DNA from 2 places in the Ectobacillus sp. OTK genome. Region 1 is predicted to be linked to the other one. Evidence: riboswitches for the same ligand, from Rfam matches in the RefSeq annotation. Region 1 holds a riboswitch; the other holds the start of a gene.
What was found. Region 1 has a riboswitch for thiamine pyrophosphate ahead of tenA (thiaminase II). Riboswitches for the same ligand answer to the same signal wherever they lie in the genome.
Positions count from the first base shown of each region.

Region 1 (7,530 bases):
TGCAAGGAGGGATTGCAATGACAACAGTAAGAGACCTAATGAGTACAGATATTTCATACTGCACTCCAGTGGATAATGTGTATGAGGCAGCTGTAAAAATGAAGCAAGAGGACGTTGGGATTATCCCAATTGTAGAAAACAATCGCTTAGTTGGGGTTGTTACCGACCGTGACCTTGTAATTCGCGGTATTGCGGATAAAAATCCTGGCTCTAACAAGATTACAGAAGTAATGACAACAGACATTATTAGTGTGTCTCCATCAGATCCAGTCGAAAAGGCGACTGAATTAATGGCTCGTCATCAAATTCGTCGTCTTCCAGTTGTAGAGAACGGACAGTTAGTGGGAATGCTTTCGCTTGGAGATTTAGCTATTGAAAAATATGCAGATGATCAAGCTGGTTATGCGTTGAGTGAAATTTCAGAGCATCATGAGTAAGAAAATATAAGGTGGCTTGAGTAGAAGAGATATCCTTTTTGGGTCACCCTATGCGATGAACCGTTATCATAAACCTAGTAAAAATAAGGGTTATGGCAACGGTTCATTTTTTGTAGAAAAAGGGTTGGATCCATCTGCTTTTCACACAATTACATACTTTACATGAATAATGTATTTTTAATATTTCTAGTAAACCTCTTGCTGTATTGTGTAACCCAGTGCTATACTAGCACTGTTAATAATAAATTGTGCTAGGGGAGCTGGTATGGCCGGCTGAGAGTAAGACCGATAGTCTTTTACCCTTTTACCTGATCTGGATAATTCCAGCGTAGGAAAGCGAAAACGGATGATGAACGTACTAGCCCGATTTCCCCTTACCTGGAAATCGGGTTTTTTGATATATTTTTATATTTTTATACTTCCACTAGGGGTGCAATGAAGCTGAGAAAGGTATAAACCTTAACCCTTATTACTTGACCTGGATAATCCCAGCGTAAGGAAGTGGCAAGCAGCAACCATTTTAAATGATTGTATGTGGCCGTTTCTTGTTAGAAGCGGTTTTTTAATTGAATTTCAGTTCGACATTTAAAGGAGGAGCAAGAATGAAGTTTTGTGATAGATTATTTCAAAACGTGCAGCCAATTTGGGAGAAAAGTCATCAGCATCCGTTTGTGAAGGGGATTGGAAATGGAGAACTGGAATTAGATAAGTTTCAGTTTTATATTATACAAGATTATTTGTACTTAATTGAATATGCAAAGGTATATGCTTTAGGTGTTGTGAAGGCTCAGGATTTGCAGGTAATGAGCAAATTTGCTTGGCAAATTGACGGGATATTAAACGGTGAGATGAACATCCATAAGGAATATGCAAAGCGTCTCGGTATTTCAATAGAGGACATGGAACAGGCAAAGCCGGCATCAATGAATCTTGCTTATACGAATTATATGCTGTCTGTATCACAAAACGGGACGCTTGCTGAGCTTGTTGCTGCGCTGTTACCTTGCATGTGGAGCTATTGGGAGATTGGAAAGCGCCTTAACGATGTGCCAGGGGCGAGCGATCATGAGTTTTATGGAGAATGGATTCGCGGCTATAGCTCGGAGGAGTATGCGGAGCTTTGCATCTGGGTTATTGATTTAATGAATGAACTGGCGGAAGGAAAGTCAGAGAAGGAATTGGCGCATCTAGAAGAGATTTTTATGACAACAAGCCGTTTTGAATATTTATTCTGGGATATGGCTTACCGCAAGGAGATGTGGAGCTTCGATGAACAGTGTTCTACAATTTCATAACGTTTCGTTTTCTTATCCAGGAGACGGAAAAACTGTTTTAAAAGAATTAGATCTTACGATTCAAAAAGGTGAGTTCATTAGTTTAGTTGGACCGAGCGGCTCTGGGAAGAGTACCATTTTACGCCTTGTTACCGGACTCGAGGAAGTACAGCAGGGAAAAGTCGTTGTGAATGGGAAAAGCATTCAGCCGAGAGACGGAGCGGTCGGCTATATGCCGCAGCAGGATTTGCTGCTGCCTTGGCGGACAATTGAAGAAAATGCCGCTATTCCATTAGAATGCCGCGGAATGAAGCGAAAAGAGGCGTATGCAAAGGTGCGGGAGTATCTTCCTGTTTTCGGGCTAGATGGCTATGAGCGAAAGCATCCAAAGGATCTGTCGGGAGGGATGCGTCAGCGAGTTTCCTTTCTGCGAACCTTCTTAACCGGGGCGGATGTACTTCTACTTGATGAACCGTTCAGTGCGCTCGATGCAATTACCAAGGTGAACATGCAGGAATGGCTGTATGAGCAATGGAGGAAATGGGAAAAAACCATTATGTTTATTACCCATGACGTAGAGGAAGCTTTGTTCCTTTCCAATCGTGTGCTCGTTGTTACGGAACAGCCGATTTGCTCTCTTACCGAACTGACTGTTCCTCTTGGAAAAGAGAGAACACGTCGTGATTTGGCGAGACCTGAATTGCTAGAGCTAAGAGAAGAACTCATCGGCATGTTAAAAGGGAAGGTGCAGGTATGAAGCAGTTCTCTTATTTACCGGCATTTTTCGTTGCTATTGTTCTTCTAGCCGGCTGGGAAGTTGGAGCACGTATTGTAAATGAAATGTATATTTTGCCGTCTCCAAGTGCAATTGTGCAGAAGATATGGGATTTGCGAGATATTTTATTTACGGTTCATCTTCCCGCTACGCTTCTTATCGTCCTAATCGGCCTTGCGATTTCCATTGTGCTTGGGGTGGGACTTGCTGTCATGATGAGTGTAAGTCCATTCGCGGAGAAGGCTTTCTACCCGTTGCTTGTTGCGTCGCAAACGATTCCGACCACCGCTCTGGCACCGTTATTTGTGCTTTGGTTTGGCTATTCCATTTGGAGTAAGGTCGTTGTCACAGTTCTCATTGCCTTCTTTCCGATTGCGGTGAATACGTATGATGGCTTTCGATCTGCGAAGAAGGAATGGGAAGAGCTGCTATTCACATACGGAGCAAGCAAACGAGATATTTTCTTAAAGCTGCGCATCCCTGCATCGCTTCCGTACTTTTTTTCAGCTCTCAAGGTCGCAGTACCGATGAGCGTTATAGGTGCGGCGATTGGAGAATGGCTCGGAGCACAGGCAGGACTTGGCTATTTTAGTAAAAGAATGATGACGCAGCTAGACGGGGCCGGCGTGTTCGCTCCTATTTTTCTTTTATCTTTGCTAGCAATTTTGTTTGTAGTTATCGTATCGCTGCTAGAAAAGAAATTTATCAACTGGAGGAAATACTTATGAAATGGTTTATTCGTTTGGTTGTTGCTGCCTTGCTGGTAACAGTAATGGCAGGCTGTTCACAAGGAACGGACAGCGCTAAGAAAACTGAGAAAAAAGAAACAAAAGAAGTAACCGTGATGCTTGATTGGTACCCAAATGCAGTGCACAGCTTTATTTATACGGCGATTGAAAAAGGATATTTCAAGGAAGAGGGCATTAACGTGAAGGTACAATTTCCATCTAATCCAACAGATCCACTCACGTTAACAGCTGCTGGAAAAGCAACAGTAGGTCTCTACTATCAACCGGATGTTGTCATTGCGAAAGCAAACGAAGGTATTCCAGTGAAATCGATTGGGGCAGTTGTACGTTCTCCGTTAAATCATGTTGTGGCTTTGAAAGACTCAAATATTAAGTCACCAAAGGATTTGGAAGGAAAGACAATCGGGTTCCCAGGTACGCCGCTTAGCGAAGAATATGTAAAAACAATGGTGAAGGCAGACGGTGGAGATCCAAGTAAGGTGAAAATTGTTGATGTTGGTTTTGACCTTGTTCCAGCCTTGATTACGAAGAAAACGGATGCAGTGACGGGTGCTTATATTAATCATGAGGTTCCAGTATTGAGAGATAAGGGCTATGAACCATCTTACTTCAGTCCTGCTGATTACGGTGTTCCAAATTATTATGAGCTTGTATTTGTAGCGGGAGAGAAAACAATTAAGGAAGATAAAGAAACGCTGCAGGCTTTTCTTCGCGGTGCACAAAAAGGCTATGAATTTATGAAGAAAAATCCAGATGAGGCTTTGCAGATTTTATTAAGCCACGAGGAGAAGGAAAGCTTCCCTCTTATTCCTGCGGTTGAAAAGCAGAGCATGGAAATTTTATTAAGCAAAATGGAAGCGCAGGATGAGCCGTTCTTATCGCAAACAGCAAAATCATGGGAAGAGCAAAGCAAATGGTTAAAAGAAAAAGGAATGGCACAAAAAGAGGTTGCTCCAGAGGAATTATTTGAGGATCTTTTAAAATAGGGTGCTGGGGATGAAACAGGAATTCCACGTTATTTCAAATGGAAAGCTTTCCTTTGTACAAATGGCTGATATAGCATGTGAGATTATTGATTACACAGATTACATTCATATTCGCGAACGCCATAAAACTACAAAAGAATTATATGAAGGAGTGATGCTTCTTATTCAAAGAGGCATCGCACCTTCTAAGCTTATTATAAACGATCGAATAGACATTGCTTTATTAACTGGTGTGAACCGCGTACAGTTAGGATATACAAGCGTTGACGTTCGAATTATAAAGGACCGGTTTCCGCAGCTTCATGTCGGCTGCTCTGTGCACTCCTTGGAGGAGGCTCTGCTTAAGCAGCAGGAGGGAGCTGATTCTGTATTATATGGTCATATATTTGCAACACGTTCTAAGGATGGAGTTCCGCCGAGAGGATTGGCAGAGATACAAGAGATTGCAAGAACGCTTACGATTCCTGTGACGGCAATCGGAGGAATTGTGCCAGCTCATGTGAAAGCGGTGTTTGACGCTGGTGTGAGTGGAGTCGCAGTGATGTCAAGTATTTGGGATGCAGACAATCCCTTAGAGGCAGTGAAGCAGTATGGAGAACAAATCCAAAGGTGGGGAGAAAGGCAATGAGCAAAGGCTATGACATCATTATTATTGGCGGTGGAGTAATCGGCTGTTCCGTTGCGCATTCTCTTTCTGAAAGAGGACATAGCGTAGCGGTATTGGAGAAAGGAACGATTTCCGGGGAGGCATCCAAAGCGGCAGCTGGACTTCTTGGTGTACAAGCAGAGTGGGATGAATATGATCCATTGTTTGAACTTGCCAGAAAAAGCCGCGCTTTATTTCCTAAGCTGGCTGACCGGCTGCGCGAGAAAACGGGCATTGACATTGCCTATGAAGAGAAGGGGATTTATCGGGTTGCTGAAAACGAAGAGGAAGCAAAACGCTTAGAGCACATTATGACATGGCAGCAGCAAACAGGTGAAGAGACGCATTTGTTAAGCGGTGAACAGCTGCGTGAACAAGAACCAGAGCTTTCACTTCATATCGTAAGCGCTTTGTATTGTCCAAAGGATGGACATGTCATTGCTCCTGAGTTAACACGTGCTTTGGCACATTCAGCTGCTTTGTCAGGCGCGGCAATTTACGAGGGAACAAAGGTTATTGAAATTTTGCAGGAGCAAAATCGAGTAACGGGCGTTGTGACAACAGAAGGAATCTTCTCATGCAGCAAGGTTATTATCGCATCTGGGGCATGGAGCACAAACCTTTTACAGGATTTTCACTCTACATGGGGAACGTATCCGGTAATGGGAGAGATGGTTTCCGTAAAGAGCTATAAGCCCCTGCTGAAGGCGCCGATTTTTCAAGATGGCTTTTACATTGTACCAAAGCGGGGCGGTCAGTATTTAATCGGCGCCACTGTCAAACCGCATACATACAACAAAACGGTATGTGCCAAGAGTATCGCCTATTTGATGGAGCGTGCGTTCCGCCTTGTACCAGCTCTGCAGGAAGCGGAGTGGGATACAGCATGGGCCGGTCTGCGTCCGCAATCAAACCACTGTATGCCGTATATGGGAGAGCATCCGGATGTAGCTGGCTTATATGCCTGCGCAGGGCATTATCGAAACGGGATTTTGCTAAGTCCAATTACCGGTGAGTACATGGCTGATTTGATAGAAGGCAAGCCCGTGCAAAGCTTGTTGGAGTCTCTTTTGAGTAAGGAGGGGATTGTTTGATTTTACAAATTAACGGGCGAAAAGTGGATGTACCCGAACATGTTGCCACAGTTGAGCAATTGCTGTCCCATTTAGGGTTAGCAGGCAAGATTGTTGTTGTCGAGAAGAATAGTGAGATTTTAGAAAAGTCAATGCACAAGGATGCATCAGTGTTTGACGGAGACCAAATCGAAATCGTGACATTTGTAGGAGGCGGCTGAACATGCTAAAAATTGGATCATTTTCATTTCAATCACGTTTATTATTAGGTACAGGAAAATTTAGTGATTATGATGTGCAGCGACAAGCAATCGAAGTATCAGAAGCAGAAATTTTAACCTTTGCAGTGCGACGCATGGATATTTTTGATGCAAGCCAACCAAATTTGCTAGAGAAAATTGATGTTACAAAGTATACGCTTCTGCCAAATACGGCTGGCGCAAAAACGGCAGAAGAGGCAGTTCGAATTGCTAAGCTTGCGAAGGCCTCTGGCCTTTGCGATATGGTAAAGGTTGAGGTAATCGGTGATTGGAAGACACTTCTTCCTGATCCGGTTGAGACGTTAAAGGCGAGTGAAGAGCTGCTGAAGGAAGGATTTACAGTGCTTCCTTATACATCAGATGATGTTGTACTGGCTAGAAAGCTTCAGGAGCTTGGTGTACATGCGATTATGCCAGGTGCTTCACCGATTGGCTCCGGTCTTGGAATTGTAAATCCATTGAATTTAAGCTTTATCATTGAGCAAGCAACGGTACCTGTCATTGTTGATGCGGGTATTGGCGGACCGGCTGATGCTGCGCTGGCAATGGAGCTAGGGGCGGATGGTGTACTGCTAAACACTGCTGTTTCCGGCGCGAAGGATCCAGTGAAGATGGCTGAGGCGATGAAACTCGCGATTGAGGCTGGTCGACTTGGCTATGAGGCGGGCCGCATTGCTCGGAAGCGATATGCCACAGCAAGCAGTCCAATCGAAGGAATGAGTGTTCTTGAATAGTCGCTATTCCCGTCAAATATTGTTTTCACCGATTGGTGCGAAGGGCCAGAAGAAGCTACAGGAGAAGCATGTCCTTATCATCGGTGCGGGCGCGCTCGGCAGCGGGAGCGCTGAAATGCTCGCTCGTGCCGGTATTGGCCGGATTACGATTGTGGACCGTGACTATGTGGATTGGAGCAATTTGCAAAGACAGCAATTGTACTCTGAACAAGATGTAGAGGAACATCTGCCTAAAGCAATTGCGGCTCAAAAGCGATTACGTTCTATAAATAAGGAGATTGAGGTTATTGCCCGCATACAGGATGTAACAGTTTTAGAGCTAGAGCAGCTTGTTCATGATGTGGATTTGATGATTGATGCAACTGATAATTTTGAAACACGTTTTCTTATGAACGATGTAGCTCAAAAGTATAACATTCCGTGGATCTATGGAGCATGTGTCGGCAGCTACGGCTTAACATATACAATTCTGCCGGGAGAAACGCCTTGCTTGTCCTGCTTGCTGGAGTCGATTCCACTTGGCATAGCTACGTGCGATACCGCTGGCATTATTTCTCCTGCAGTGAGTATGGTAGTTTCACATCAAGTGACTGAGG
Region 1 is NZ_AP048547.1:1,023,907-1,031,436, forward strand. It holds gene AC6HZ4_RS05105 (CBS domain-containing protein) at 18-437, shown strand; TPP riboswitch at 681-789, shown strand; TPP riboswitch at 854-954, shown strand; gene tenA (thiaminase II) at 1,040-1,732, shown strand; gene AC6HZ4_RS05115 (ABC transporter ATP-binding protein) at 1,707-2,468, shown strand; gene AC6HZ4_RS05120 (ABC transporter permease) at 2,465-3,214, shown strand; gene AC6HZ4_RS05125 (ABC transporter substrate-binding protein) at 3,211-4,221, shown strand; gene tenI (thiazole tautomerase TenI) at 4,232-4,849, shown strand; gene thiO (glycine oxidase ThiO) at 4,846-5,961, shown strand; gene thiS (sulfur carrier protein ThiS) at 5,958-6,161, shown strand; gene AC6HZ4_RS05145 (thiazole synthase) at 6,164-6,934, shown strand; gene AC6HZ4_RS05150 (thiazole biosynthesis adenylyltransferase ThiF) at 6,927-7,530, shown strand, end outside.

Region 2 (7,530 bases), 370 kb from region 1:
TCCTTGGTTTTTGTAAACACTTGGATAAATGTAACCATGCATAAGCATTTGCTAATACCACAAGTTTTAAAATTTACTTTCAAAAAGTATTGAATATGCGATAATCAAGTGCTAGAATCAACCTAAGCAATCCTGGTTGTTGGACATCCAACAACCCATATCAAGAAAACGCTTTCGATATGTATCTTTTGATTAACTATTTACAAGGCTTGCAAAATAAGAGGTGTTGAAACGAATCCTTTCTCATTCAGTAGTAAATTACCGCACATTAGAAAGATTCGTTTACAGATTTTGCTTTCAAAAAATATTGCATACTAGATAATTAAGTGCTAGAATCAACCTAAATGCTTTCTAGTTGTCTGACATCTTACAACCGAAGGTATAAAAACACTTTCAATCCTTGACCTTTGATTAACTATTTAGACAGCGCACAGAAATAAGAGACGTTGAAATACTAGAGAAGCACCTATCTAGCGCAAAATGAAGGATTTACATACCCTTGCTGGAAGCCGTTAAGGCCTTTTTTAGAGAAAAACAATTCTAATTCATGCGTACTTGTCCGTCCTTTTAGGAAGGCATGGAGAAACAATAGCTTAATCATACGAAATCATTTTGGAGGAGATGTTATTGAATACCGCTTATGTAAACGCTACCTTTTTCACCATGGATAAGGAAAATCGAATCTTCAAAAATGGCATTATGATTGTTGAGAATCAACTCATCTCCTACATCGGTCCATATTCTGCAGAATGGCTTGCAAAGGCAAATCAGGTGGTAGATCTTGGCGGAAAATGGGTTCTGCCAGGATTGGTAAATGCCCATTCTCATATAGTGATGACTCTTTTGCGCGGCATTGGAGATGATATGCTGCTAAAACCGTGGCTGGAAACCCGAATATGGCCAATTGAAGCCCGGTTTACAACGGAAATTGCTTCTGTAAGTACCCAGCTTGGTATTTTAGAGATGTTAAAATCCGGAACAACTACATTCTCAGATATGTTTAATCCCAATAGCATAGATCCCGATGCTGTAATACAGACGATTGGGGAAACCGGGATTCGTGGAGCCTTTTCTTATACGATTTTTAGCTTAGGCACGAAACAAGAACAGAAAGCAAACCTCATGGGAGCTGAGCGTTTTGCTAAAAGCTATAAAATGGCTGCTGATGACCGTCTAACAACGATGGTAGCGCCCCATAGCCCGTATGCTTGCACGCCAGAAGCTCTTATTGAAAGTGCACGGATTGCTAAAGAAAATGATTTGATGGTACACATTCACGTTTCGGAAACGGATTTTGAAGTGCTAGATATTGAAAAACGTTACGGAGTTCGTCCTGTCGAGCATCTTCGCCGTTTAGGTCTCTTTGATCAGCCAACTGTGATGGCTCACGGTGTGATGCTCAATGATGAAGAGCGGGCGATATTAAAGCAGTATGATGTACGGGTTGCCCATAATCCAATCAGCAACTTGAAGCTTGGCTCAGGCATTGCCGATGTCGTTCGTCTTCTAGATGCCGGAATAAAAGTAGGAATTGCAACAGACGGCGTAGCTTCCAATAACAATTTCGATATGTTTGAGGAGATGCGAACCGCTGCACTGCTGCAAAAAGGTATCTATAAAGATGCAACTAAGCTCCCGGCCCCAACGACGCTATCCTTGGCCACACGAGTAGGAGCTGAAGCCATTGGTATGAGTCACACAGGTTCTCTGGAAATAGCTAAAAGGGCTGATTTCATTACAATTTATCCGTATGACAAGGAACATCTACAACCACTTAGTGAAGCGTATTCACATTTGCTTTATGCAGCATGCGGACGCGATGTATGCGATGTGTACATCGATGGCAGGGTAATTGTGAAAGACCGCTGCTGCTTAACTATAGATGAAGAAAAAGTGATTGCTGAAGTGAATCGTCTGCAGGCTAGCCTTTCAGGATAAACTCCAGGCATATTAAAACTTTCAATTTAATTTTTAACATTTGAGAGGAGAAAAAACATGAGGCTTAGCGAAAAAATTCAACAAACAAAGGAATACTTGCTTTCCAAGGTGGATCAATCCCCATTGATTGGCCTAGTCCTAGGGTCTGGACTTGGCATATTAGCAGACGAAATTGAAAATCCAATTGCCATTCCTTACGATGTCATTCCTCATTTTCCCGTTTCTACCGTGGCAGGCCATAAAGGTCAGATAGTGATTGGCGATTTAAAGGGTAAGCGTGTAATCGCAATGCAAGGACGATTTCACTACTATGAAGGTCATGCACTTGCGGCTGTTACCTATCCTATCCGTGTCATGAAAGCGATTGGAGTTGAGCAAATTATTGTAACAAATGCAGCAGGCGGTATTAACTCAGCTTTTAAGCCTGGTGACTTGATGATCATTCAAGACCATCTCAATTTAACCTCCCAAAATCCGTTGATTGGACCTAATGAAGAGGAGTTTGGAGAAAGATTTCCAGACATGTCCGAGGCTTATTCGAAGAAATTGATTGCTTTAACAAAAGAAGTAGCAGCCAAGGAAAAAATAAAAGTCGTGGAAGGTGTCTACGCTGGAGTGATTGGACCTAGTTATGAAACACCAGCTGAGGTTAAGTTCTTGGGGAGAATCGGAGCGGATGCTGTTGGAATGTCCACTGTTCCAGAAGTAATCGTTGCCAGACATTCCGGGTTAGAGGTTCTGGGCATTTCCTGTATTAGCAATATGGCAGCAGGCATTTCTGAACACTCTTTAACGCATGATGAAGTAATGGAAACAACCGAAAAAATCAAAGCTCAATTTTTGCAATTGGTCAAAGAAGTCATTGTTGCAATGTAGAAGAATTTCGATTCTGAAAAGCTCATACATCCAGCATAGGCCAAAGAAGGCTGATTGTCCGGGCAAACATAGTTGGATCGAAATGGAGGAGTAGAATTGTGATTCAGCGTTTCATGCAATATTTTCAATTGGAAGCACACGGGACGACGTGGAAAAGAGAGTTAACGGCAGGGCTAACCTCTTTTTTCACAAGCGCCTATATTATACTGGTCAATCCCTTGATTTTAAAAGACGCTGGAATTCCATTAAGCGCTAGCGTCATAGCAACCATTATTGCATCAATTGCAGGCTGTCTACTGATGGCCCTATGGGTTAATGCGCCGATTATTGTGATTCCCGGCATGGGGATCAATGCTTTTTTTAGTTATACGATGATTCAGTCTATGGGGCTCACCCCTCAACAGGGGATGACTGTGGTAATCATCTCAGGAGTTCTATTTTTTCTCGTCAGTATCACTTCTTTCGGAAATCAAATCCTATCGTCTGTCCCTGATTCGTTAAAACATGGGATCACAGTGGGCATTGGACTTTTTCTTACCTTTATTGGGCTGCAGAAAGGGGGAATTATTCAATCTAGTGAAACTACTCTCGTCGCCCTTGGCAATTTTGGAAGCCCTATTGCACTGTCTACACTAGCAGGCCTGCTGGTCACACTAGTGCTATTTGTTCGCAATGTCAAAGGGAGCCTATTAATCGGTCTCTTCTTTACTAGTATATTGACCCTTTGGATTACTGAAAAAAAGGAAATTACTAACAAAGGAATGGATTTTCACGCTTACAGCCAGCTGTTTGCCTCCAGCGAGTTCAGTATCCTACAGATTTCTTTCTGGATCGCCGTTTTTTCTATGACTATGATTCTTCTCTTTGAAAACATGGGATTGCTAAGCGGGATGCTGCCGGATGTTGAAAAGTTTCCTCGTGCTTACAAAGCAATGGCGATCTCTACGATTGCATCGGGAATCTTTGGAACCAGCCCGACCATTGCTTCCGCTGAGAGTGCATCCGGAATCTCAGAAGGAGGAAAAACTGGTATTCCTGCCCTAGTAACAGCAATCTTGTTTGCCCTCTCAATGGCAGCTTTGCCGTTCATTCAGCTAATACCTGAAAATGCAGTTGCTCCGGTATTGATTATCATTGGAGCATTAATGATGAAAAGTGTGATTAACATCCCTTTTCATGATTTTTCCGAGAGTTTTCCAGCTTTTTTAATTATCGTCTGTATTCCATTAACATCCAGTATCGCCGACGGTTTGGCCTTTGGTTTTATCGCATATCCATTAGTCAAAGTGGCGATTGGAAAGTGGAAATATGTGTCACCTCTCATTTACCTAATTGCCGTGCTCTTTCTGTTGAATATCGTCGCTTCTTCTGTACTTGTACATTAGTACGTATTTTATAAATAAAGAACAAATCTCTCTTGCACCGAACTTCACTCCTTAAAGTAGATACACAAGAAACATACAATGTCAAAGTACTTTAAGGAGTGTTTTGGATAAAACAACTTATCCTTTAAACTCTTAAATATAAGAAGGTTTTTATATTAAAATATTTTGTGGGAGGAAATACAGAATGAAATTTCTAATCTTTATACTCGGATTAGCTATTACTTTTTTACTAGCTTTTCTTGCAAGCAGTGATCGCAAGCAGATTAAATATAAACCAATTATGCTTATGCTTGTTATACAATTAGTGTTATCGTACTCTTTATTAAATACACAAATCGGATTTATATTAATTAAAGGAATTTCTGATGGGTTTGGAACACTCCTGCATTATGCAGAATCCGGTATTAATTTTGTATTTGGCGGTCTGGTTAATCAAGGAGAATTCTCATTCTTCCTTTCTGTATTGCTTCCAATTGTTTTCATTGCAGTATTAATCGGGATATTGCAACACCTCAAAGTTTTACCTTTTATCATTAAAGGAGTCGGTTTCCTATTAAGTAAAGTAAATGGTTTAGGAAAGCTGGAGTCCTATAATGCTGTTGCAGCAGCAATTATTGGACAAGGAGAAGTATTCATTACAGTAAAGGATCAGTTAAGCCGGTTGCCAAAAAGCCGATTATATACGCTTTGTGCCTCTTCCATGTCTACTGTTTCTATGTCAATTGTTGGTTCGTACATGAAAATGGTTGAACCCAAGTATGTGGTAACAGCACTTGTTTTGAACTTATTTAGCGGATTTATCATTGTCCACATTGTAAACCCTTACAAAATAAATGAAGAGGAAGATATTTTAGAGTTACAAGAAGAAAAAAAACAAACATTCTTTGAAATGTTAAGTGAATACATTACACTCGGATTTACTATTGCTGTTATGGTGGGTGCAATGTTAATTGGCTTTGTAGCATTAATGGCAGCAATTAATGGTGTATTCGACTATATTTTCGGTATCACATTCCAAAGTGTCTTAGGATATATCTTCTCACCATTGGCTTTCATTATGGGAATTCCAGCATCAGAAATGCTGGAAGCTGGTAAGATTATGGCAACAAAATTAGTTACAAACGAGTTTGTAGCAATGCTTGATTTAGCAAATGTATCAGCAGAGTTATCACCACGAACAGTTGGTATTTTATCAGTATTTCTTGTATCATTTGCCAATTTTTCTTCCATTGGGATTATTGCTGGTGCGACAAAAAGTATTGACGCAAAACAAGCGAATGTTGTTTCTCAATTTGGTTTAAAACTTTTATATGGAGCCACTTTAGTAAGTATATTATCAGGGACTATTGTTGGTGTGATGCTGTAATCTTTGAGTAGAATAGAAGAGCAAATGTAAAAGGGATAGCTCACGCTATCCCTTTTACAGCCCTCCTGATCAAACTTTATTTCTTGGTTCCGCATCTGTTTTTTAATCTCTACATACTTTCTCTTCTAACTTAGAAGCTTCCGAGCATAAGTTATTTCGGTTATCCATTTACTCTCAAGGCTAGCAGGAAATTTCTATTCTATGGCTCTAACGAAGAATTTTTGTACTAGAACCTAATCTTCCCTCTTTTTCAATGACTCTTATTTTACAAGAAAACGAATGTACGAAAAGATATAAATTCGTGCATTCAAATTGTTTACAGTCTTCAAAATAAAAACAAAATCCCCGCACATCTGCCGTAATATCCCGTTAGTCTTGAGGCACTATTCCAACGGCTTCGATAAAAACAGCTAAATATTCCCTTTACAATTCTCTCTATATTCTTTATAGTAAACTTGTAAAACTTAAAATTTTCAGACTAGGGGTGTCCAATAAGTTGGGCTGAGAGAGAAACACGATAAAGTTTCTTAACCCTCAGGACCTGATCTGGTTCATACCAGCGTGGGGAAGTTAGAATATCTACTACACATAATGATTAATAATTATTATGTACCTATCCTCTAACATCAGCCGGGTCCTATAACAGGTCCCGGCTTTTCATGCTGCAAGTGGATTGGATTTTGTCCTTTTTAATCATTTAAAAAAGGAGCGAATACAATCATGAAAAACAATTCTGTACAGGATATGAATTTTTCTATCATGTCTAGTTTCTCGGGAAGTAAAAAGGTCTATGTAGAAGGATCTAGACCAGACATTCAAGTTCCGATGCGCGAAATTCAATTAAGTCCAACAACTGGTTCATTTGGTGAAGAGGAAAATCCCCCTGTACGTGTGTATGACACAAGCGGCCCGTACACAGATACCAATGATTTAGTCGATATCCGCAATGGTCTCCGTCCGATACGCCGCAATTGGGTTCTCGAACGTGAGGATGTAGAGGAGTATGAAGGGCGAGAGATAAAGCCTGAAGATAATGGGTATAAAAAGGATGATCCACGAGCTAATGCACTTGTCTTTCCAGGACTCAAGCGAAAACCATTACGTGCAAAAAAAGGGAAAAATGTAACGCAGATGCATTATGCACGTCAAGGAATTATTACTCCTGAAATGGAATTTATTGCTATAAGGGAAAATGTTTCCCCTGAGTTTGTTCGGGATGAAGTGGCCCGCGGCCGCGCCATTATTCCTGCTAACATTAATCATCCTGAAGCGGAACCAATGATTATTGGACGTAACTTCCATGTGAAGATTAACGCGAATATCGGAAATTCAGCTGTTACTTCATCTATCGAAGAAGAAGTGGAAAAAATGACATGGGCTACTCGTTGGGGAGCAGATACACTAATGGATCTTTCCACCGGTAAAAACATCCATACAACTCGCGAGTGGATTATTCGAAATTCACCTGTTCCAGTTGGAACTGTACCTATTTATCAGGCACTTGAGAAAGTGAATGGAATTGCTGAGGATTTAACTTGGGAAGTGTTCCGCGACACATTAATCGAACAGGCGGAACAGGGTGTGGATTACTTTACGATTCATGCGGGTGTGCTTTTGCGATATATTCCATTAACAGCAAAGCGCGTAACTGGAATTGTTTCACGAGGCGGCTCTATTATGGCACAATGGTGTCTTGCCCATCATAAAGAAAACTTCCTTTACACTCACTTTGAAGAAATCTGTGAAATTATGAAAGCATATGATGTATCCTTCTCCTTAGGAGATGGCCTCCGTCCTGGTTCAATCGCAGATGCAAACGATGAAGCACAATTTGGGGAATTGGAAACATTGGGTGAACTCACAAAGATTGCATGGAAGCATGATGTGCAAGTAATGATTGAGGGACCGGGCCACGTTCCTATGCACTTAATCAAAGAAAACGTGGATAAACAAATGGAACTCTGC
Region 2 is NZ_AP048547.1:1,389,265-1,396,794, reverse strand. It holds gene AC6HZ4_RS06815 (amidohydrolase family protein) at 622-1,938, shown strand; gene AC6HZ4_RS06810 (purine-nucleoside phosphorylase) at 1,996-2,814, shown strand; gene AC6HZ4_RS06805 (NCS2 family permease) at 2,928-4,199, shown strand; gene AC6HZ4_RS06800 (NupC/NupG family nucleoside CNT transporter) at 4,384-5,565, shown strand; TPP riboswitch at 6,036-6,150, shown strand; gene thiC (phosphomethylpyrimidine synthase ThiC) at 6,286-7,530, shown strand, end outside.
Region 2: another riboswitch for thiamine pyrophosphate. It lies ahead of thiC (phosphomethylpyrimidine synthase ThiC); the one in region 1 lies ahead of tenA (thiaminase II).